Regions from separate parts of the Bacillus sp. EB106-04-04-XG123 genome, predicted to be linked through region 1. Evidence: riboswitches for the same ligand, from Rfam matches in the RefSeq annotation. Region 1 holds a riboswitch; each other region holds the start of a gene.
What was found. A riboswitch is a leader RNA that binds a small molecule or an ion and turns the genes downstream of it on or off. The one in region 1 is predicted to bind S-adenosylmethionine.
Positions count from the first base shown of each region.

Region 2: linked by a shared signal. The riboswitch ahead of AC3WTB_RS06370 (methionine ABC transporter ATP-binding protein) and the one ahead of AC3WTB_RS03555 (methionine biosynthesis PLP-dependent protein) in region 1 are both predicted to bind S-adenosylmethionine.
Region 3: linked by a shared signal. The riboswitch ahead of AC3WTB_RS09030 (sugar ABC transporter substrate-binding protein) and the one ahead of AC3WTB_RS03555 (methionine biosynthesis PLP-dependent protein) in region 1 are both predicted to bind S-adenosylmethionine.

Region 1 covers NZ_JBYTDZ010000001.1:688,180-695,112, reverse strand. The annotation lists gene AC3WTB_RS03580 (UvrD-helicase domain-containing protein) at 1-1,393, opposite strand, end outside; gene AC3WTB_RS03575 (hypothetical protein) at 1,520-1,777, shown strand; gene AC3WTB_RS03570 (GNAT family N-acetyltransferase) at 1,860-2,294, opposite strand; gene AC3WTB_RS03565 (YjcG family protein) at 2,301-2,816, opposite strand; gene AC3WTB_RS03560 (alpha/beta hydrolase) at 2,869-3,609, opposite strand; SAM riboswitch class I at 3,831-3,952, shown strand; gene AC3WTB_RS03555 (methionine biosynthesis PLP-dependent protein) at 4,031-5,149, shown strand; gene metC (cystathionine beta-lyase) at 5,146-6,324, shown strand; tRNA gene AC3WTB_RS03545 (tRNA-Val) at 6,457-6,529, shown strand; gene AC3WTB_RS03540 (hypothetical protein) at 6,624-6,806, opposite strand; gene AC3WTB_RS03535 (acetyl-CoA carboxylase carboxyltransferase subunit alpha) at 6,850-6,933, opposite strand, start outside.
Region 2 covers NZ_JBYTDZ010000002.1:179,649-186,581, reverse strand. The annotation lists gene AC3WTB_RS06410 (acetyl-CoA C-acetyltransferase) at 1-844, shown strand, start outside; gene AC3WTB_RS06405 (acyl-CoA dehydrogenase FadE) at 859-2,640, shown strand; gene AC3WTB_RS06400 (arsenate reductase family protein) at 2,752-3,108, shown strand; gene gcvH (glycine cleavage system protein GcvH) at 3,175-3,558, shown strand; gene AC3WTB_RS06390 (YusG family protein) at 3,603-3,839, shown strand; gene AC3WTB_RS06385 (ribonuclease M5) at 3,971-4,315, shown strand; gene AC3WTB_RS06380 (thioredoxin family protein) at 4,328-4,630, shown strand; gene AC3WTB_RS06375 (SCP2 sterol-binding domain-containing protein) at 4,751-5,092, shown strand; SAM riboswitch class I at 5,195-5,303, shown strand; gene AC3WTB_RS06370 (methionine ABC transporter ATP-binding protein) at 5,458-6,483, shown strand; gene AC3WTB_RS06365 (methionine ABC transporter permease) at 6,476-6,933, shown strand, end outside.
Region 3 covers NZ_JBYTDZ010000002.1:704,230-711,162, reverse strand. The annotation lists gene AC3WTB_RS09040 (branched-chain amino acid aminotransferase) at 1-968, opposite strand, end outside; gene AC3WTB_RS09035 (right-handed parallel beta-helix repeat-containing protein) at 1,337-2,764, shown strand; SAM riboswitch class I at 2,862-2,971, shown strand; gene AC3WTB_RS09030 (sugar ABC transporter substrate-binding protein) at 3,143-4,261, shown strand; gene AC3WTB_RS09025 (sugar ABC transporter ATP-binding protein) at 4,331-5,827, shown strand; gene AC3WTB_RS09020 (ABC transporter permease) at 5,824-6,837, shown strand; gene ywaC (GTP pyrophosphokinase YwaC) at 6,931-6,933, shown strand, end outside.

The DNA.
Region 1 (6,933 bases):
TCATCGTCGCTTCCTCTTCTTCATCATATGGATAAAAGAGCGTCGGCGGAATTTTCTCCGCCCGAACGGCTTTTAACGTCTTCTCATAACGATGCTGATTTTTCTTAATAATCGCATCTGCACTTGCGACAATTGTATGATGAGAGCGGTAATTCGCATGTAAATGGACGATCTGAGCCGAAGGATAATCCTGTTTGAATTCAAGGATGAAAGCAGGATTGCTACCCCTAAATGCGTAAATGGCTTGATCATCATCCCCTACACAAAATAACTGCTCTGATTCTCCGGCTAAAAGCTGAATTAATTGATATTGCACTGGATTAATATCCTGAAATTCATCCACTAAAATATACTGGAATCGTTCTTGATACCGTTTTAACAGTTCAGGCTGTTCTGTCAGCATATGTAAGCAGGCAATCGCCATATCATCAAAGTCAAATTGCTGATGATCTCGTTTTTGTTGTTCATATGATTGATAGATCGTCCACATGTGTTTTTCCTTTTCATCCTTCAAATCAGGAAGTTCACCTGGTAAAAAGGCATTTTTCCAATAGCCGATGGATTGCAGCACTTGATCAGTAGGGTAGTCTTTCTCATCAAGCCCTTCATTCATTATGGCTTTTCGAATGTATTGCTCCTTTTGCCAGTCAAACTTGATCAGATGCTGGCCGTTCCATTTGTTTGCGTCATCGTGAAGCAGCATTTTATAAAAAAGACTGTGGAAGGTGCCTGTCACCACTTGGCTGGCTTGTGAAGGATGAAGTTGGTATTGCTTGCGCAGTCTTTCTTTCATCTCACTGCTCGCTTTTGTAGTAAAAGTTACGAGTAAAATATGGTGAGCAGGAATATGATGATGGGACATGAGATAAGCCGCTCTAGCCGTCAGGACTCTTGTTTTTCCGCTGCCGGCACCAGCCAGCACAAGCATCGGACCATCTAAATGTGTGACAGCTTGAAGCTGCGGTGTGCTAAAGGTGATATGCGGGAAGAGGTCGATCGTATGAACTTGTTCATTTTCTTCTAAATGTAAGGCGTCGCTAAATTGAATCGACTTTGGTTCCTGCCAGTCATATGATTCGCTAGTTTGCGAGATGATCTGTTTGCCGGTTGGAAAACGGAAGCCGCCAAGTTCTTTATAGGAAGCCTTTTCCTCCTGTTCAGCCGTTTGATTATGATCTGCTTGTTCTTCAGCTTGTTCACAAATCTCTTGCTGAGACATGTGCTGATGAATAAAGGCAGGTTCATCATGTATATTTAATCTAAAAAAGACCGGTTGTCCGCAATATGGGCAGAATAATTGTCCTTTTTTTCCCTCGTCATGGAGGAATTGATAATGTTCTCTCGAATACGTATGTAATGAGATCGTTCGATCATGTCGTCGTGCGCATTTCAAAGCTAGTCCTCCAATAGTCAATCAATCTTAAAATGAAACACATCTAATCATATCAAATGAGGCGTGTTTCAAACAGTCATAATTAGGGAATAGTAGAGTAAGAGAGAAGCAAAGGAGGCGTTCTTGATGGGATATATAGCCCCGATTCAGCCGGATCTGTATTTTCAATATATCAATCGTCCAGCTCCTCAGGATAAAGAAGACTACGCGAAAGTAACAAAGGTTACTCGCACCTTTCATGACAAGATTTACAGAGAGCTGGAGAAAAAAGAGGACTTAGTGACAGAAGCGGAAACGAAAGTACAGCAAAAAAAGCGGGAACGCTTTGTACGAGATATGTTTATGGAGGAAGGAAAAGGCGTTCATATCAATACGTATATATAAATGATTGCGCTTTCTTCCATTGGCGAACGATAATGAAAAAGAAAAAGCCAGGGCATTTTGAATGCTCTGGCTTTTCTTTTGGTCAAACAGACAGTGTTTTTGTCATTTTGACATGGGTGATTCCCGCTTCTTCAAACGGTTCAGAAACCGCTTTGTAGCCTTTCTTTTCGTAGAAAGGAAGCGCATGGACTTGGGCATGCATCACCGCTTCTTTTGCTCCATTAGCAATTGCTTCTGTTTCTAGCGCCTCTAATAGCTTGAGGCCAAGGCCGAAGGAGCGCGCCTCTTTTAACACACAAATTCTTTCTAGCTTTGCCTTTGATCCCTCAATGATCCGCAGTCTAGCGGCCGCCTGAGGCTTTTTGTCATCATTGTAAATGACAAAATGGGTGGCTTTGTCCTCTAGTTCATCTATTTCGATCTCTACTGGAACTTCTTGTTCTTTGACGAATACTTCTTTTCGAACGTAATATGCATCTTCTCGTTGTGTTTGTTCTGTTGCGATGACTGTTTTCAAATGTCTTTAACCCTCTTCTCCTAAAATAAATGTTTCATAGACGGTCCAAGATCCGTTTTCTAATTGATATAAAAGGTGGAAGCGATCCACTGTTTCTTCATGGTCAATCTTTCTCAGCTTTAATGTACCAAGTACGTCTGAATGCTCATCATCTGATAGTTTTTGAGCCACTGTGACATGCGGAACAAAGGCATATTCAGGTGTACCAGCCAGTGGCTCTGCGTACAATCTTTCATTGAGCGCCATGATGTCCTCGTTCGGTTCTACTTTCATATAAATGACGTTGTTTACAGGAGCGAATGAACTGAATTTTTTAATACGTAACGTAATAGGAGAAGCATTTTTTGCATAATCTCTTAACGTTGAGACGACCTCAGCCGCTTCTAGATCCGTTAATTCAAAAGGTGTTCTTAATGTTAAATGAGGCGGTATGAGTGCATAGTTCGGATCATAACGCTTCCGGTAAGAGTTCGCAATATCTTGCAATTTTTTTGATGGAAATATAACAACTCCGTATTTCATCATGTTCCCTCCTGAATAAGAAAGTATTTATTATTATTTATTATAACAAAATTCAGTTGATTAACGAATATGGGAGCATTCTTTTTAACGAAGGCGCAATGAGCGGCTGCCAATACGTCCATTTATGATCCCCTTCGAATGTCTCAAATAAATAATCCGCTCCAGATTGTTCAAGAAGGGCCTTTAAATCATCATTCGGCTGAACAAAATCAAGCACCTGGCCATCTGTTGTTTTCACAGCGGTTTCCTCCAGCCCAATTTGATGGATAATCGCATAATGAGAAAGGGCTGTCGACTGTTTGACGGCTTCTAGAACCGACTCGTCAACATAAGGGGACTGCAAAATCAGCCCGCCAAATAAAGAAGGATAATCAATGGCTGTCATGAGGGAAATCGTCGCACCCAGTGAATCACCAATAAACGTACGTCCTGATCCAATTTGATAGGTTGGATAGTGTTCATCAATATAAGGAACCAGTTCATTAGCTAAAAAGCGTTTATACGCTTCAAACTGTGTGCCGTCTGGATGATACGTGTTCCGTCTTTCCGTAACATTTTCATAAGGGACACCAATGATAATCGAGCGTTCCATTTCTTTGTTCTGCATCAATTCTTCTGCCTGTCTGCCTATTTTGCCTAGGCGGAAATAATCATGACCATCCTGGGCAATGATGACATGATATGTATAAAGGGGGGAGTAATTGACTGGCAAATAGATCAAAATGGTCATGTCCGCCCCAAGTTCTTTTGACTGTAAGGTTTCTTCTTGAATGATTCCTGTTTTCTTCACCATAATCCATTCCTCCAGCTAACCAAATTCATCATAAAGTGAAACGTTTCCATTCATTGTAACACGAAAAACAGCGTTGTTCCTATATGCTAACATGCAATCAAACCGTATAACATCGATTCTGTTATAAAATACAGAAAATTTTAATTAATCATGACATTTCCCCTTGAAAAATGAGATTTAATGGGTTACAGTATTAAGAATTAGAACAGACAGACAACACATTCTTATCGTGAGAGGTGGAGGGACTGGCCCTTTGAAACCTCAGCAACCGGTATGCATCACTTCATGTGATGTACCAAGGTGCTAAATCCAGCAAGCAGCTTTTTTGCTTGGAAGATAAGAGGAAGCGATTAAACCCCTTCTTCTTATGAAGAAGGGGTTTTCTGTTTTGAAATCAGATTTTTACTTAGGATGGTGTCAAATGACAGAACATGTGGAAACGAAATTAGCGCAGATTGGAAACCGTAGCGAAGAGGTGACTGGCACTGTCAGTCCTCCCGTTTACCTTTCGACAGCATACAGACATAGAGGTATAGGGGAATCTACAGGATTTGATTATATTCGAACGAAAAACCCAACAAGACAGCTCGTAGAGGATGCAATTGCTTCACTCGAAGAAGGGACGGCCGGTTTTGCCTTCAGTTCGGGAATGGCTGCGATTCAAACGATCATGGCTCTATTTGAAAGCGGAGATGAACTCATCGTCTCATCAGACCTATATGGCGGTACATACCGTTTGTTTGAAAACGAATGGAAAAAGTACGGCTTACGTTTTCTTTATGATGATTTTGCAGATGAAGACTGTTTACGCTCTAAAATTACGCCAAACACAAAAGCGGTCTTTATTGAAACACCGACAAACCCATTGATGCAGGAAGCAGATATTCAAAAAATAGCGAAGATTGCAAAAGAGCATGGCGCTTTGGTGATTGTCGATAACACCTTTTACACACCAGTCTTGCAAAAGCCAATTACGCTTGGAGCAGACATTGTCATTCATAGCGCAACCAAATATTTAGGCGGACATAATGATGTTCTTGCAGGGCTTGTGGTGACAAAAGGAGAGCAGCTGTCTGAAGAAATGTTCCAGCATCAAAACGCGATTGGAGCGGTTCTATCACCATTTGACTCATGGCTTTTAATGAGAGGAATGAAAACACTGGCTCTTAGAATGCGCCAGCACGAGGCAAATGCGAAGGAGCTGGCACAGTTTTTAGAAAAGCAGCCAGAAATTCAAGATGTCCTTTATCCAGGAAAGGGAGGCATGCTGTCATTCCGAGTAGCTAAAGAGGACTGGGTCAATCCATTTTTAAAGCAGCTAAAAACGATTTGTTTTGCTGAAAGCCTTGGCGGAGTCGAAAGCTTCATTACGTATCCTGCAACGCAAACACACATGGATATCCCAGAAGAGATTCGCATTGCAAACGGTGTATGTAACAAGCTGCTCCGTTTCTCTGTTGGCATCGAGCATGTAGATGACCTGAAAGCAGACCTGAAACAGGCACTATCACAAGTTAAAGAGGAGGTACACGTCAAATGACCACACACGATTGGACACTCGAAACACAACTCGTTCATAATGCGTTTAAAACAGACCGTTCAACAGGTGCAGTCAGTGTACCGATTCAGCATGCATCCACCTTTCATCAAAGCAGCTTCGATGAATTTGGCCAATATGACTACTCGAGATCGGGGACTCCGACACGTCAAGCATTAGAGGATACGATTGCGGCGCTGGAAGGAGGAACGAGAGGGCTTGCCTTTGCATCAGGCATGGCAGCCATTTCAACTGCTTTTCTTCTATTATCTAAGGGAGATCACGTGCTTGTCACAAGAGATGTGTATGGCGGGACTTTCCGAATGATCACTCAAGTTCTGTCGAGATTTGGAATTGAGCATACCTTTGTGGATATGACGGATTTGAATGAAGTCAAAAGAGGTATTCAATCGAATACAAAGGTCATTTACATGGAAACACCGTCAAATCCAACACTAGGTATTACAGATATTGAAGGTGTCGTACAGCTTGCGAAAGAGCATGACTGTTTGACTTTCTTAGATAATACGTTTTTAACGCCTGCCCTTCAGCGTCCGCTGGACCTTGGTGTGGATGTTGTTCTGCATAGTGCAACGAAATTTTTAAGCGGCCACAGTGATGTGCTGTCAGGCTTAGCTGTGGTGAAAGATGAGAAGCTGGGAGACGAACTCTATTCACTGCAAAACTCCTTCGGTGCGGTCCTTGGTGTGCAGGATTGCTGGCTCGTGTTAAGAGGGTTAAAAACCCTTCAAGTCAGATTAGAAAAAGCTAGTCAAACGGCCTTCGAGCTAGCTTCATTTCTTAAAGAACATCCTGCGGTCAAAAAAGTATACTATCCAGGCTTAGATGATCACCCGGGTGCAGATATTCAGCGAAAGCAAGCGAGCGGAGCAGGGGCTGTTCTCTCATTTGAACTAGAAAACCAAGCGGCAGTCAAAGAATTAGTGGATGCCGTCACATTACCTGTATTCGCCGTCAGCCTCGGCGCCGTCGAATCCATTCTGTCGTATCCAGCCAAAATGTCACATGCGGCTATGCCAAAAGAAGAAAGAGAAAAAAGAGGGATTACAGATGGGCTGCTTCGTTTAAGTGTAGGTGTCGAAAACGGAGAAGACCTCAAACGTGACTTCAAACAAGCACTCGATCAACTAAAGCCTGTTCTTGTGAACCAATCATAAAGAAGGAGAGAAAAAAGCCGGCACAGCCGCCGGCTTTTTGACCTTTTTTAAACAAAACCATTGACGCTTTATTATTATGGTTATATAATAGAGACTGTCAGTAACAGAAAGCCCAGAACTGATACATAACCCGATTCCGTAGCTCAGCTGGGAGAGCGCTACCTTGACAGGGTAGAGGTCGCTGGTTCGAGCCCAGTCGGAATCATCGTTGAAACCCTTGCTTAGCAAGGGTTTTTTGTTTTTCTGACAGCGAATATTTGTTCTGTTTATTTTGATTGGGGACGAATTGGGGACGAACTTTATCCGCCAGATTGTTTCTCAATATTTTTAGGATCAAAATGATTAAAGTGTTCTGCAGTGTTAAATTCTAATTTATTTGTGACATGACCATAAATATCTGACGTTGTTTTAGCACTAGCATGTCCGGCTCTTTTCTGAATAGCATTTATGCTCTCACCTGCCTCTATAAGGAGAGCGACCATTTTGCAAGAATCCTCCGAAATGTAATACGGACTTTAAATATTTTCATTTATAATTCTCTATTTGTCTATACTTTTCATATCGCTGTTGTATAAGCTCTTCTGAGGATAATGGTATCAATTTTTTTAG
Region 2 (6,933 bases), on a different contig from region 1:
GATTTTAGCCGGAGGAGTCGAATCGATGTCGCAGGTGCCGATGATGGGGCATTCCATTCGTCCGAATGCCCTCTTGGCAGAGCAAGCACCTGAATACTACATGAGCATGGGGCACACGGCAGAGCAAGTGGCGCAAAAGTATCAGGTCACACGTCAAGATCAGGACGCCTTTGCGGTGAGGAGTCATCAAAAGGCAGCAAAGGCACTTCAAGAAGGGAAGTTTTCTGATGAAATTGTGCCCGTTGATGTAACAGACCGGCGGATAGGAGAACAATATCAATTAGAAGAGCATCAATTCACGTTCTCACAGGATGAAGGTGTGAGAGCAGGTACAACGGAAGAGATTCTTTCCACTTTGCGTCCAGCCTTTTCGACAAAAGGTACGGTGACTGCAGGGAACTCGTCTCAAACAAGTGACGGGGCTGCGTGTGTGATGATGATGGACCGCGAGAAAGCATCCTCACTTTCTCTTCAGCCGCTCGCTAAATTCAGAGCATTTGCTGTTGGCGGTGTACCGCCTGAGGTGATGGGAATCGGTCCGGTTGAAGCCATACCGCGTGCGCTGAAAATCGCTGGACTTGAGCTGAAGGATATTGGTCTGTTTGAATTAAACGAAGCGTTTGCCTCTCAGGCAATTCAAGTCATTCGCCATTTAGGAATTGATGAAGAAAAAGTGAATGTCAACGGCGGGGCAATTGCGCTTGGACATCCGCTCGGCTGTACAGGAACGAAACTAACGCTGTCACTTATTCATGAAATGAAACGGCGAAACGAGCAATTTGGCATTGTCACAATGTGTATCGGCGGGGGCATGGGAGCAGCAGGCATTTTTGAATTGATCTAAAGGGGGAAATCAGGATGAAAGCATTGGAAGATGTAAAAAAGGGTGGAAGCTTTTTAATTGATGAGACGAATTATGAGCATATCTTTACACCGGAGGATTTCTCTGATGAACATCAAATGATTGGAAAGACAACAGAGGATTATATTTTACAAGATGTGGTTCCGCATATAGATCAAATTGAAAACCATGAGTTCGAGCATTCGGTCAGGCTTCTCAAAAAGGCTGGTGAGCTTGGCCTTCTAGGAGCCGATGTACCTGAAGAATTCGGCGGGCTTGGATTGGATAAAATCAGTTCAGCAATCATTACTGAAAAATTCGCTAGAGCAGGCAGTTTCTCACTTTCCTATGGCGCTCATGTCGGTATTGGTTCTCTGCCGATCGTGCTCTTCGGAAATCAAGCGCAAAAGGAAACGTACCTGCCAGGACTCGCCTCTGGTGAAACCATTGCGGCGTACGCACTCACTGAGCCAGGATCAGGCTCTGACGCTCTTGGAGCAAAAACAACTGCGGTTCTGAATGAAGCAGGTACCCATTATGTCCTCAATGGAGAAAAGCAGTGGATCACAAACTCCGCATTTGCCGATGTCTTTGTTGTGTATGCGAAGATTGATGGTGAACACTTCTCTGCTTTTATTGTCGAAAAGGATTTTCCAGGTGTCAAAACGGGACCTGAAGAGAAAAAGATGGGCATTAAAGGATCATCGACGAGAACATTAATTCTTGAAGATGCCCAAGTACCGAAGGAGAATTTGCTTGGTGAAGCCGGCAGAGGACATGTGATTGCCTTTAACATTTTAAATATCGGACGCTATAAGCTGGCAGTTGGCACAATCGGTGCATCAAAGCGCGTCATTCAATTGTCGGCAGAATATGCGAACCAGCGTAAGCAGTTCAAAACACCAATTTCTCAATTCAGCTTAATTGGTGAAAAAGCAGCCAATATGTCAGCAAAGCTCTATGCGATGGAAAGTGCTGTTTACCGTACGGTTGGATTATTTGAACAGCGGATGGGTCTATTAAGTGACGAAGAGCAAAAAGACGGCAAACAAATTGCTCAATCCATTGCGGAATATGCGATTGAATGCTCTCTCTGTAAAGTCCTTGGCTCTGAAACATTAGATTATATTGTGGATGAAGGCGTGCAGATTCACGGCGGATATGGATTCATGCAAGAATATGAGGTCGAAAGAGCCTATCGCGACTCACGAATTAACCGGATCTTTGAAGGGACAAACGAAATCAACCGTTTGCTTGTACCAGGTACATTCTTGAAGAAAGCGATGAAAGGAGAGCTTCCGCTGCTTCAAAAAGCGCAGACCTTACAGGAAGAGCTAATGATGATGATGCCGGAAGAGCCAGGCGATCAGCCGCTCGATCAAGAAAAATATTTGCTCGTCCATGCGAAAAAGGTCGCCTTAATGGTGGCTGGTATGGCAGCCATGAAATACGGGAAAACCTTAGACAAAGAGCAAGAAATTCTTGTGAACATAGCCGATATCGTCAATGAAATTTTTGCTGCTGAATCAGCAATTTTGCGTACGGAAAAGGCAATCGCTGCATCAGGCGTAGAAAAGAACGTTCAAAAGCTGGCTTACACACAAATTTTCACGCAGGAGGCTTTCTTAAAGATTGAAGCCCATGCAAAAGAATCCTTGATTGCGATGGAGGAAGGAGATTCACTCCGCATGAGCCTGTCAGCCCTTCGCAAGCTGACAAGATTTACTCCAATCAATGTCATCGCCAAAAAGCGTGAAGTGGCAAAACGAATCTTTGAAGCAGAGAAATATATCGTATAAGGATGGCTTAAAAGGTGCGGATATCACTCCGCACCTTTTTGTAAGCATACATTTAGGTTTTTAAAATATTTTGTGATAAAATGTTGTCACAATTTGCAGGAGGTGAAAATGGTGGCTTTAGATTTTTACGAATACCCATCTTGCGGTACATGCCGAAAAGCAAAAAAGTGGCTGGAAGCACACAATAAAGACATCAACAGCATACATATCGTCGAAGAGACGCCTGATAAAGAAACATTAAAAGCCCTTTACGAAAAAAGCGGTTTAGAGCTGAAGAAATTCTTTAATACAAGCGGACAAAAATACCGGGAGCTGCAGCTGAAAGATCAACTTCCTGCAATGTCAGAGGACGAGCAGCTAGAATTACTCTCGTCTAACGGAATGCTGATCAAGCGCCCGATTACAACAGACGGTAAACGAGTAACAGTTGGATTTAACGAAGATACATTTAAAAGCGTCTGGAAATGATGTAACTTTCATTCAGATTGTGGTATCTTCAATATAGATTGTAAGAAAAGACTGGAGGGGTATTGAATGAGCACACCAAAAGATTTACGTTATTCAGAAGAACATGAATGGGTCAAAGTAGAAGGAGATAAGGTGCGTATCGGTATTACGCATTTTGCTCAATCTGAGCTTGGCGATATCGTGTTCGTTGAGCTTCCTGAAGTAGGAGACAAAATCACAGCGGACGAGCCTTTCGGAAGTGTAGAATCAGTGAAAACAGTTTCTGAACTTTATGCACCGATCAATGGCACAATCGTCGAAGTGAACGATGAGCTGGATGACAGCCCAGAATTCGTCAACGACTCTCCATATGAAAAAGCATGGATGATCGTTGTAGAACCAGCTGATGCAACTGAAATCGAGAACTTAATGACTGCTGAGCAATATGAAGAAATGACAAAAGAAGACTAATTCATGTGAAATTGGACACTCTACCTTTATGGGGGGTGTCCAATTTGTCTTTTCAAAAAGAACAGGTGGATATAACAGAGCATGTCACTGGACGATTCAAAGAAAGCGGCATGGTGCTTTATCATCAAAATGAAGAGATTGGCACAATGATTAGTGAAAACCAATATGAGCTGAAATCGGGATATTCCTATGATCAAAATCGTTTTTATCGTCTAACGGATACATTGACCGATGGGACAGAAAAATATGTAGACTGTGACGATGAAAATGGGTGGTGCTAATCACAGAGGAGACTGCAGTGAACAAAAACTGCAGTCTTTTTGATGACGAGGCGCCCAATCTTTACAACCTGGATGAAAGATTGTAATCTAAGGAAGAAGTGAATCAACGTCAAAAGGGCCGGGTGATCGTGATGAATGTCGAGATAGAAAAGGTCATCATTGTAGAAGGTAAAACAGACAAACAAAAGCTGAAAGAAGTCATAAGTGAACCTGTTACCATCATTTGCACCAATGGCACGATCAGTACATCGAAGCTGGACCAGCTTGTGGACGATTTATTGGGGAAAGACGTTTACATATTAGCAGACAGTGACGATGCAGGCGACAAACTGCGGAAGCAATTTCGAAAAGAATTCCCTGAAGCACTTCATCTTTTTGTCGACAGAACGTACCGCGAAGTGGCCGCTTCACCGTCAGCCCACATTGCATCTATCCTATTAGCTGCAAACATTGATGTTCATTCGAAATATTTATGAGGGTGGACGTATATGAAAGAGATTGAAGAACACGAATTCAAAGAGATAGAGGACGATTTATTTCTTTTATACTTATATACACCGTTTTGTGGAACATGCCAGCTGGCAAAGAAAATGCTGGCAGTCGTAGACGCCATGCAGCCGGATGTGCCATTTTACGAAAACAATTTAAACTATTCACCAGGCTTTGCAAAAGCATTTGAGATCGAGAGTGTTCCTTGCTTTCTACTGTTTAAAAAAGGAGAATTGGTGCAAAAAGGCTATGCCTTTCACTCTGTTCCATATCTTCATGAAATGATTGAAACCGCTAAATAAAGCGGTTTTTTGTCATATTTCAAGAAATTCATTTGAAAATTTGTCGAGTTATTTATAAAGGACAAGAAGATGTTTGTAGAGAAATGTTATGTATAACCAAATGACAGGGAGGTTATACATGTGGAAAATGTGAAAGCCCATGGTAACACAGGGCAGCGTTTACTATTAAAACCGCTGCTCTCATCATCATCCTTGAAGATTACATTTGAGGCGGAAACTGACTCTTGTACATTGATTGTGGATGAACGTGGTGAAGTGAAGAAACTACCTGCAATTGAGTTATCGGATCTCATCTTTTATGGTGAGAGGAAAGAGATTCTACAATTATTAGATGGAGATATGTCCTTACAGCAGTTAATCAGCAGAGGACAAGTCAAAGTCAAAGGGTCATTCCGTGCGCTCCTTAGACTAGAGGCAGTGCTTTGGCTGACGAACGGTTTTTTTCGAAAAATGATAACGTAGTTGTTTACTTGGAAATTAGCGATTTACAGCGTTGACATATCTCAGATAGCATGATATTCTACGTTAGTAAAAACATGAACATCACATAAAACAACATATTTTCTCTTATTAAGAGAGGTGGAGGGACGTGCCCTATGAAACCCGGCAACCGTCAGCATAGCTGAAATTGGTGCCAATTCACTCAAAGCCGCAGCGCTTTGAAAGATGAGAGAAAGGCGTAATTGACATAAAAGGCCTTTCTGCTTGCGTTGCAGTTAGGTCTTTTTTACTGACCTGGCGTCAGGCTAGAGTCATGACAGAAAGAAGAATAAATAACGTATGTGATGGAAACCTATAGATTCAGCAAGAAAGCAGGTGATCAGACTGTGATTCATTTACAGAATGTATCAAAAACGTATCATTCAAAAAGCGGAAATGTTGATGCCGTAAAAGACGTCAACTTGAATATTGATAAAGGTGAAATATTCGGAATTATCGGGTATAGTGGTGCAGGAAAAAGCTCGCTTATTCGCCTATTAAACGGTCTGGAGCTGCCAACAGAAGGAATTGTTGAAGTGGCAGGCAACCGGATCAATGAAGTATCGAATGCGAAACTTCGGAAAGCAAGACAAGAAATCAGCATGATCTTCCAGCACTTTAACCTACTTTGGTCAAGAACGGTGAGACAAAATATTATGTTCCCGCTTGAGATCGCAGGGGTACCGACATCAAAACGGAGAGAACGTGCGAATGAACTGATTAAATTGGTCGGTTTAGAAGGAAAAGAAAATGCGTATCCGTCTCAGCTTAGCGGCGGGCAAAAACAGCGTGTCGGCATTGCGAGGGCATTAGCGAATGATCCAAAGGTTCTTCTATGTGACGAAGCGACATCTGCGCTAGATCCGCAAACGACCGATTCGATCCTTGAGCTTTTGGCGGATATCAATAAACGATTAGGGCTCACGATTGTGCTCATTACACATGAAATGCACGTCATTCGCAAAATTTGTCATCGCGTCGCAGTCATGGAAAATGGACGTATTGTCGAAGAAGGCGAAGTATTGCGCGTCTTCAGACAGCCGAAGGAAGAAATGACGAAGCGATTTGTGAAACAGCTTGCGGAACCAGAGGAAGCGAAAGAAACAATCGAGCACGTCCTAGAGCGAGTAAAAGAAGGTCAGGTCGTACGGTTGTCCTTTATCGGTGATTCTGCCGAGCAGCCACTGATCACAGAAATCATTCGATCGTTTCATGTCGATGTGAACATCCTTCAAGGGAAGATTTCTCAAACGCAGGAAGGCGCGTTTGGAACACTCTTTATCCACATTAATGGAGAAGAGACTGAGGTAGAAAAAGCCATCGCCTATATCCAAAGCAAACAGGTTGAAATCGAGGTGATGACACATGTTTGAGAAATGGTTTCCGAACGTTGATTTAGACGTCATCTGGAGTGCAACAGGTGAAACGGTGTATATGACACTGATTTCATTGGCATTTGCCTTTGCCATTGGTATTATCCTTGGACTATTACTCTTTCTAACGAGTAAAGGCGGTCTTTGGGAAAATAAACCGATTAACACCGTCATTGGGGCAGTCGTCAATATTTTCAGATCGATTCCTTTTATCATTCTAATCATTCTATTATTAGGATTTACAAAACTCATTATGGGCACGATTCTTGGCCCAAATGCAGCACTCCCTGCCCTTGTCATAGGGTCAGCTCCATTCTATGCACGTCTTGTCGAAATTGCACTGCGTGAGGTAGACAAAGGAGTCATTGAAGCAGCACGATCAATGGGAGCGAAAACGTCGACAATCATTTTCAAAGTATTGCTGCCAGAATCATTGCCAGCCCTTATTTC
Region 3 (6,933 bases), on a different contig from region 1:
TGGATCACATATGGCTGATCATGATAAATTAATTCCCCGACAGGAGAGATCACGGCCGCCGTTCCAGTCCCAAAAATTTCTTCAAGCTCGCCAGATTGATGTGCTTCAATTAACTCATCAATTGAAATTTTGCGCTCTGTGACTGGAATTCCCCAATGCTTTAACAGCTCAAGTACAGAGTTACGTGTGATGCCTTCTAAAATGCTGCCGTTCAATTCAGGCGTCACGATTTCTCCGTTGATTTTAAAGAAGATATTCATGCTGCCGACTTCTTCAATGTATTTTTTCTCGACCCCATCAAGCCAAAGAACTTGTGAAAATCCTTTCGTTTCAGCCACTTGCTGTGCTTTAAGGCTTGAGGCATAGTTTCCAGCTGTTTTGGCATTTCCTGTTCCACCCTTAACGGCACGGACAAACTCATTTTCAACGGCAATTTTGACCGGATGAATGCCTTCTTTATAGTATGATCCCACTGGAGATAAGATAATGATCAGCTTATACGTGCTAGACGGTGCAACGCCTAAATACGGCTCAGTGGAAATAATGAATGGACGAATATACAAGGAAGTGCCCTCTGCATCAGGTACCCAATCCTTATCAATGCGAATGAGTTCATTTAAGCCCTCTAATACTGTTTCTGAATCAATTTGCGGAATACACAGGCGGTCATTGGATCTGTTTAAGCGTTCCATGTTCTTTTCTGGACGGAATAAGAGAATTTTTTGATCCTCAGAAACATAAGCCTTTAATCCTTCAAAAACAGATTGACCATAATGGTAGACCATCGAAGCTGGGTCCATTGGAATAGCCTGATAAGGAATAATTCTTGGATCATACCAGCCTTTATCAATTGAATAATCCATCACAAACATGTGATCTGTGAAGATTTTTCCGAATTCAAGTTGATCAGATTGAGGTTTTGGTTTTTTTGTTGAACTAAGTTCAACGCGGATGGGTTGTTTTGGCATTGTAAATCTCCTTGCTGTTTGATTATTTGAAAATTCTAATAATATGAAATAATTATGATTCTATTCTATACCTTCACAAAATATTAGCAATAGGTTTTCTGGAATTCAGACAAGAAAAATCTGTTAAAGCGCTTTCCTTCTCTCTGCTGTCAGTTTGGCTCATGTCCCCCCTTTTTAAAAAAGAAATAAAATCCAAATACGTTATTAACTGATTAATCTGACAATTTAAAAACGAATGGTTTTCCTGTAAGATATTCTTTCAACCATACACCTTTTGACTAGTACATTGCAAGGGACATTGTCATATTTTAATCCTCTTTTTTTTAACCGATAAAGGAAGAAGAGAAGGGAAAGGAGCAAACAACAAGATGAAACGAGTGATACCAAGCATTTTACTCATTGTATTCATGTCCATGATCAGCTTTGGCTGTCAAGCGATGACAGAGGAAGCTGGTGCTAAGCAAAGCACAGCTTATTACGTAGCGGTAAACGGAAACGACAAAAACCCGGGAACAAAGCAAAAACCTTTCCGCACGCTGAAAAAAGCAGCAAGTATGGCGAAGGCTGGGACAACCATTTACATGAGAGGCGGTACATACAAAGAGAAATTGATTGTCCGTTATTCCGGAACAAAGAAAGCACCCGTTGTCTTTCAAGCTTACGGAAAAGAAAAACCTGTGATTAGTGGGGCATCCCTTAAAGGAAATCAAGCCGATGGCGGTCTTGTCACGGTCGATCAAAAGAGCTACATCACCCTCAAAGGCCTCACTGTAGGACATCTTAAGACGAATAAAGAAGATTTAACACCAGTTGGTATTTTCATCAAAGGAAGCGGTAAAGGCGTAAAACTGCTCAATAACCGAGTGTATGACATTCAGACGAAACATGAAAATGGAAATGCACATGGAATTGCTGTCTATGGGACAAAAGCTCCTGCAGCAATAGAAGACATTGAAATCAAAGGAAATACCGTTGAAAAATTAAAACTGGGCTTCAGTGAAGCGCTTGTGCTAAATGGAAACGTCAAAAAGTTCCGTGTGACACATAACACGGTCCGGCACACTGATAATATTGGCATTGATTTAATTGGTTTCGAGAACGTAGCACCCTCTAAAAAGTATGATCAAGTTAGAAATGGAGTCGTCTCTAGAAACAAGGTATATGAGATTACGAGTGCAGGGAACCCAGCCTATGGAAGCGACATCTCCGCTGGCGGAATTTATGTTGATGGCGGAAAAGACATTGTGATCGATCATAACATCTCACATAACAATGACCTGGGGATTGAAGTCACAAGCGAACATAAAGGAAAAATGGCAGATCGCATCCGCATCGAACACAATCAAGTATATTTAAACCGTTATACAGGCATATCTATTGGCGGCTATGATACGAAGCGTGGCGGTACAACCAATACGACGATTTCACATAATATTTTGTACAAAAATGACACAGCCGGCTTAGAAGGCGGCCAATTGCTAATGCAGTATCAAGCAGTGAACAATCGAATCACGAATAATATCATGACGGCTAGCGCCTCGCATTACTTAGTCGTGAATCTTTATCAAGTGAACCAAAAGAATACCTTCCAGAAGAACGTTTATGATGATCGCAAAGGTGCGAAAGCATCACAGTGGATTTGGCGCGGGAAATGGATGGAAGGCTACAAAACCTATCTCTCTAATAGCGGTCAAGATAAAGGATCAGCCCATCTCAACCCACAATTTGTGAATGAGAAAAAATATGATTTCCGTCTGAAGAAATCATCACCTGCTAAGAAAATTATCGGAAGCTGATGATATTTTAGAAATTTTCAAAAAAGTCATTGACATTGATGTGACATCACATTAAAGTAAAGAAGACATTTCAACGAAAACAAATTTCATAACGGATCTCTTATCAAGAGAGGCAGAGGGACTGGCCCTATGACGCCCAGCAACCGTTTCTATTGTAGAAATTGGTGCTAATTCCTGCAAAGCTGTTACAGCTTTGACAGATAAGAGAGGAAGACTTCCCGATACATGTTTCATGCAACGGTGATCAAGCCTCTCTTTCCAAGAGAGGCTTTTTTTCGTCTCTTTTTCGAATCAAATGCCTGTTTGACAGGCGTATTTCCACTTTTTTACCTAGTTTTCCGATGTGAAAAATTTAAAACAACTTGAGGAGGAACAGCAATGAAGCGTAAGCATTTTACATCATTTCTTGTCTTATTAACGGCATTAACCGTCCTATTATCTGGCTGCGGCACTGGATCAAGTGCAGGCTCAAAGGCAAATGCAAACGAAAAAGTCTCTTTTGACAATGTACCGAAGCGATTTGCAAAGGGACAGGGGGCAAAAATTAAAGTGATCCGCAAAATTGGAGGAGACGATCATACAGCTCAATTTTTAGCTGGAACGAAGGCAGAAGGTGAAGCACTCGGCTTTACGGTAGATGTCTACACCGCAAATGGTGATACAGCAAAATTCCATGATGCCATCTCTCAGGCGCTGGAGGAAAATTATGATGGCTTTATCATCTCTCACGGGGACGACGAGGCGACAGTCGCTGATGTGAAAAAGATCACAGCGAAAGGCATTCCAGTTGTAGCATTTGATTCAAATCCTAAGCTAAAGGACATCAAAGGAGTCACAGTGACGTCTCAAGATGACGAACAATTAGCGAAAAAATCATTAGACGCGCTCGTTTCTGATTTTAAAGGAAAAGCAAATATTGCGTACCTATGGGTAGATGGATTCCCGCCAATGGTGAGACGAAATAAGGTCTATCAAGAAACGCTCAAACAACATTCAGGGATCAAGGAGCTTGACCGCTTTGGTGTAGCCTCTTCTGATACGTCTGTTCAAACGCAAAATGCAGTAGCAGCCATGCTGAATAAGTATCCAAAGGGCAAACTGGACGCTATTTTTGCCACATGGGATGCCTTTGCCATTGGGGCAGCAAGAGCGTTAAAGGAAGCAGGAAGAACAGAAGTGAAGATTTATGGGATTGATGTGTCAAATGCTGATCTTCAAGAAATGACAGCGAAGGACAGTCCATGGAAGTACACAGCAGCGGTTGATCCGAAGCTCATCGGCGCAGTCGACGTGAGGATTCTTGCGAAGAAAATAGCTGGTGAGAAAACACCATCTTCCTATGACCTTGAGGCCTCTCTCATCTCGCAAAAGCAGCTTCAACAAGCAGGAAAAGCCATTAACATGGTCAATCTTGCAGACGAAGTGAAGGGATTCGGTTCATCGACTGCTTTTGAGGAAGATTGGATGAAGACCTTGAAGAAGCATTATACAAAATAAGCGACGTGCACTCTCTTTCCATAGAGGGTGTTTCGTTTTTCAGATGATATCAAGAGAAGGAGGACACCTATGACAGCGCCGCTTGTTCGTATGAAAAATATTTCAATTGAATTCCCAGGGGTCAAAGCTTTAGATCAAGTGAATTTCACATTAAAAAAAGGGACGGTCCATGCGCTAATTGGAGCGAATGGTGCTGGGAAGTCCACGTTAATGAAAGTTCTTTCTGGCGCTCATTCCCACTTCGACGGAACCATCCACATCAATGGCCAGGCGGCAACCATTCAAACCCCAAAGGATGCATCCTCATATGGTGTGCAGACGGTCCATCAAGAAGTGGATACGGCTCTTGTTCCCTACTTAAGTGTTGGTGAGAATATGATGATGCATGAGATTGAGAAAAAAACATTTGTCAGTTGGAAAGAGCTGCATCGCAAGGCGGCTCAGCTATTAAAAGAAATGGACATCGACATCTCCACAAAACGACTTGTCAGCGATCTGACCCTTGCTGAAAAACAGATGGTGCTCATTGCTAAGGCCGTTTCCATTCAATGCAGCATTTTAATCTTAGATGAACCAACAGCTCCGCTTAGTCATGCAGAAACAAGCAAATTATTCTCCATGATTGATCGGCTGAAACAGCATGGGACAGGGATCGTGTTTATCTCCCATCGCATGCCCGAAATTTTCACCATCTGTGATGAACTGACAGTGATGCGAAATGGAACGGATGTTGCAGCCCACCTTGTCAAAGACACAAATCCGCAGCAAGTCATTGAAGAAATGCTAGGTGCGCCATTAGAGGAACAATTCCCGTCTCGCAAACCTTTGAAAGATGCACCTATTGTGCTTGAAGTGAAAGAGCTAAACGATCAAAACAAATTAAACAACATTCACTTTTATGTCAAAAAAGGAGAAATTCTCGGGATCGCAGGACTTGTCGGTGCTGGAAAAACAGAATTGTGCAAAGCCCTTTTCGGTGCCTCAGAAAAAAAGACGGGGACTGTGCAGCTGCATGGTCAAACCATTCACATCACATCGCCTCATCAAGCTGTGAGAGCTGGAATAGCCCTTGTGCCTGAAGAGCGGAGAAAAGAAGGGGTTCTGACCGAAGAGAGCGTGGGGTGGAACTTAACGGCTGCAAGTCTTCATTCATTTTCACGGATATTCAGCTTCTTACATCGTTCGAAGGAAAAGCAGGGTGCAGGCGACATCGTCAAACGACTTGGTGTCAAAACGCCGTCTCTTGAAGCAAAGGTGAAGCACCTATCTGGTGGAAATCAGCAAAAGGTTGCCATCGGAAAATGGCTGCTTGCTGAGGCAGATGTGTATCTCTTTGATGAACCAACTAAAGGTGTAGACGTTGGAGCGAAAAAAGATATTTTCACTTTGATCGCAGAGCTTGCCGCCCGCGGAAAATCTGTCATTTATGCGTCGAGTGAGCTGTCAGAGATTGCAGGTATCGCTGACCGAGTATACGTGTTATATGATGGCAGCATTGCCCGGGAAATGACTGCACCGACGACTGAAGAGGAGCTTTTATATCATTCAACAGGAGGACAATCATGAGCGAACAACAAATTCCAGCCCCTGTGCAGCAAATCAAAAAACAGCGGCCATCCTTTCATCTGTTTGATTTCTTTTATCGATATGGGACGATTTTAACCATTGTCGTGTTAATTGTGGTATTTGCGGCAGCGAATCCAGCGTTTTTGCAATCGGGAAATATCATCAATATTTTACGGTCTATCTCAATTGTGACCATCATTGCGGTGGGCTTAACCATCTCATTGGCAGTAAACGGTTTTGATTTATCAGTTGGATCAGTCGCTACGCTGTCAAATGCCATTGTCATTTCGATGTTCGTATGGTTCTCGCAAAACCCACTGATTGCAATCCTTTCTGCACTAGCGGCTTCTATCATTGTTGGATTGTTAAATGCATGGATGATCGTCAAAATGAAAATTCCAGATATGCTCATGACATTAGCCATGATGTTTATCATTCAAGGGCTGGCTCAAACGTATACGAAAGGGGCGACCATTTCTGAAAATATGGTGCTGCCCGATGGCACGTTTTCAACGGGAACGATCCCTGCCTTTTTCAGCAAAATCGGACAGGTGCCATATATCATTCTCATTATGGCTGCCATTGTTCTATTTGCGCATGTTTTCATGACCTACACAAAGCATGGCAGATTCATGTACATCATCGGTGGGAATAAGGAAGCGGCTCGATTGTCTGGCATTCATGTGAACAAATACAAAATTGCGGCCTATCTGCTTTCTGCGTTATTTGCAGCGATCGGAGGTATCGTGCTGGCATCAAGAGTGATGACAGCAGAAATTAATGCTGGTGCACCATATTTAATGGATGGAGTAGCGGCTGCTTTTATCGGCTTTTCCGTCATGGGAGCAGGTAAGCCAAACGCATTTGGTACTTTTATCGGGGCTGTACTCATCGGAATCTTACAAAATGGGCTTGTGATGATGTCTGTCCCTTATTATGCAATGGATATTGTGAAAGGTTCTGTGCTTGCCCTTGCACTGGCGCTGACATATTACAAACAAAGAGGCTAACTGCGTATTTTTTAAAACCATTCGAGTCCTCTCTCCGTCTAGTAAACGGAAAGCGGTACAGCTGCCGTTTCCCAAAAGGAGATGACAAAGAAAATG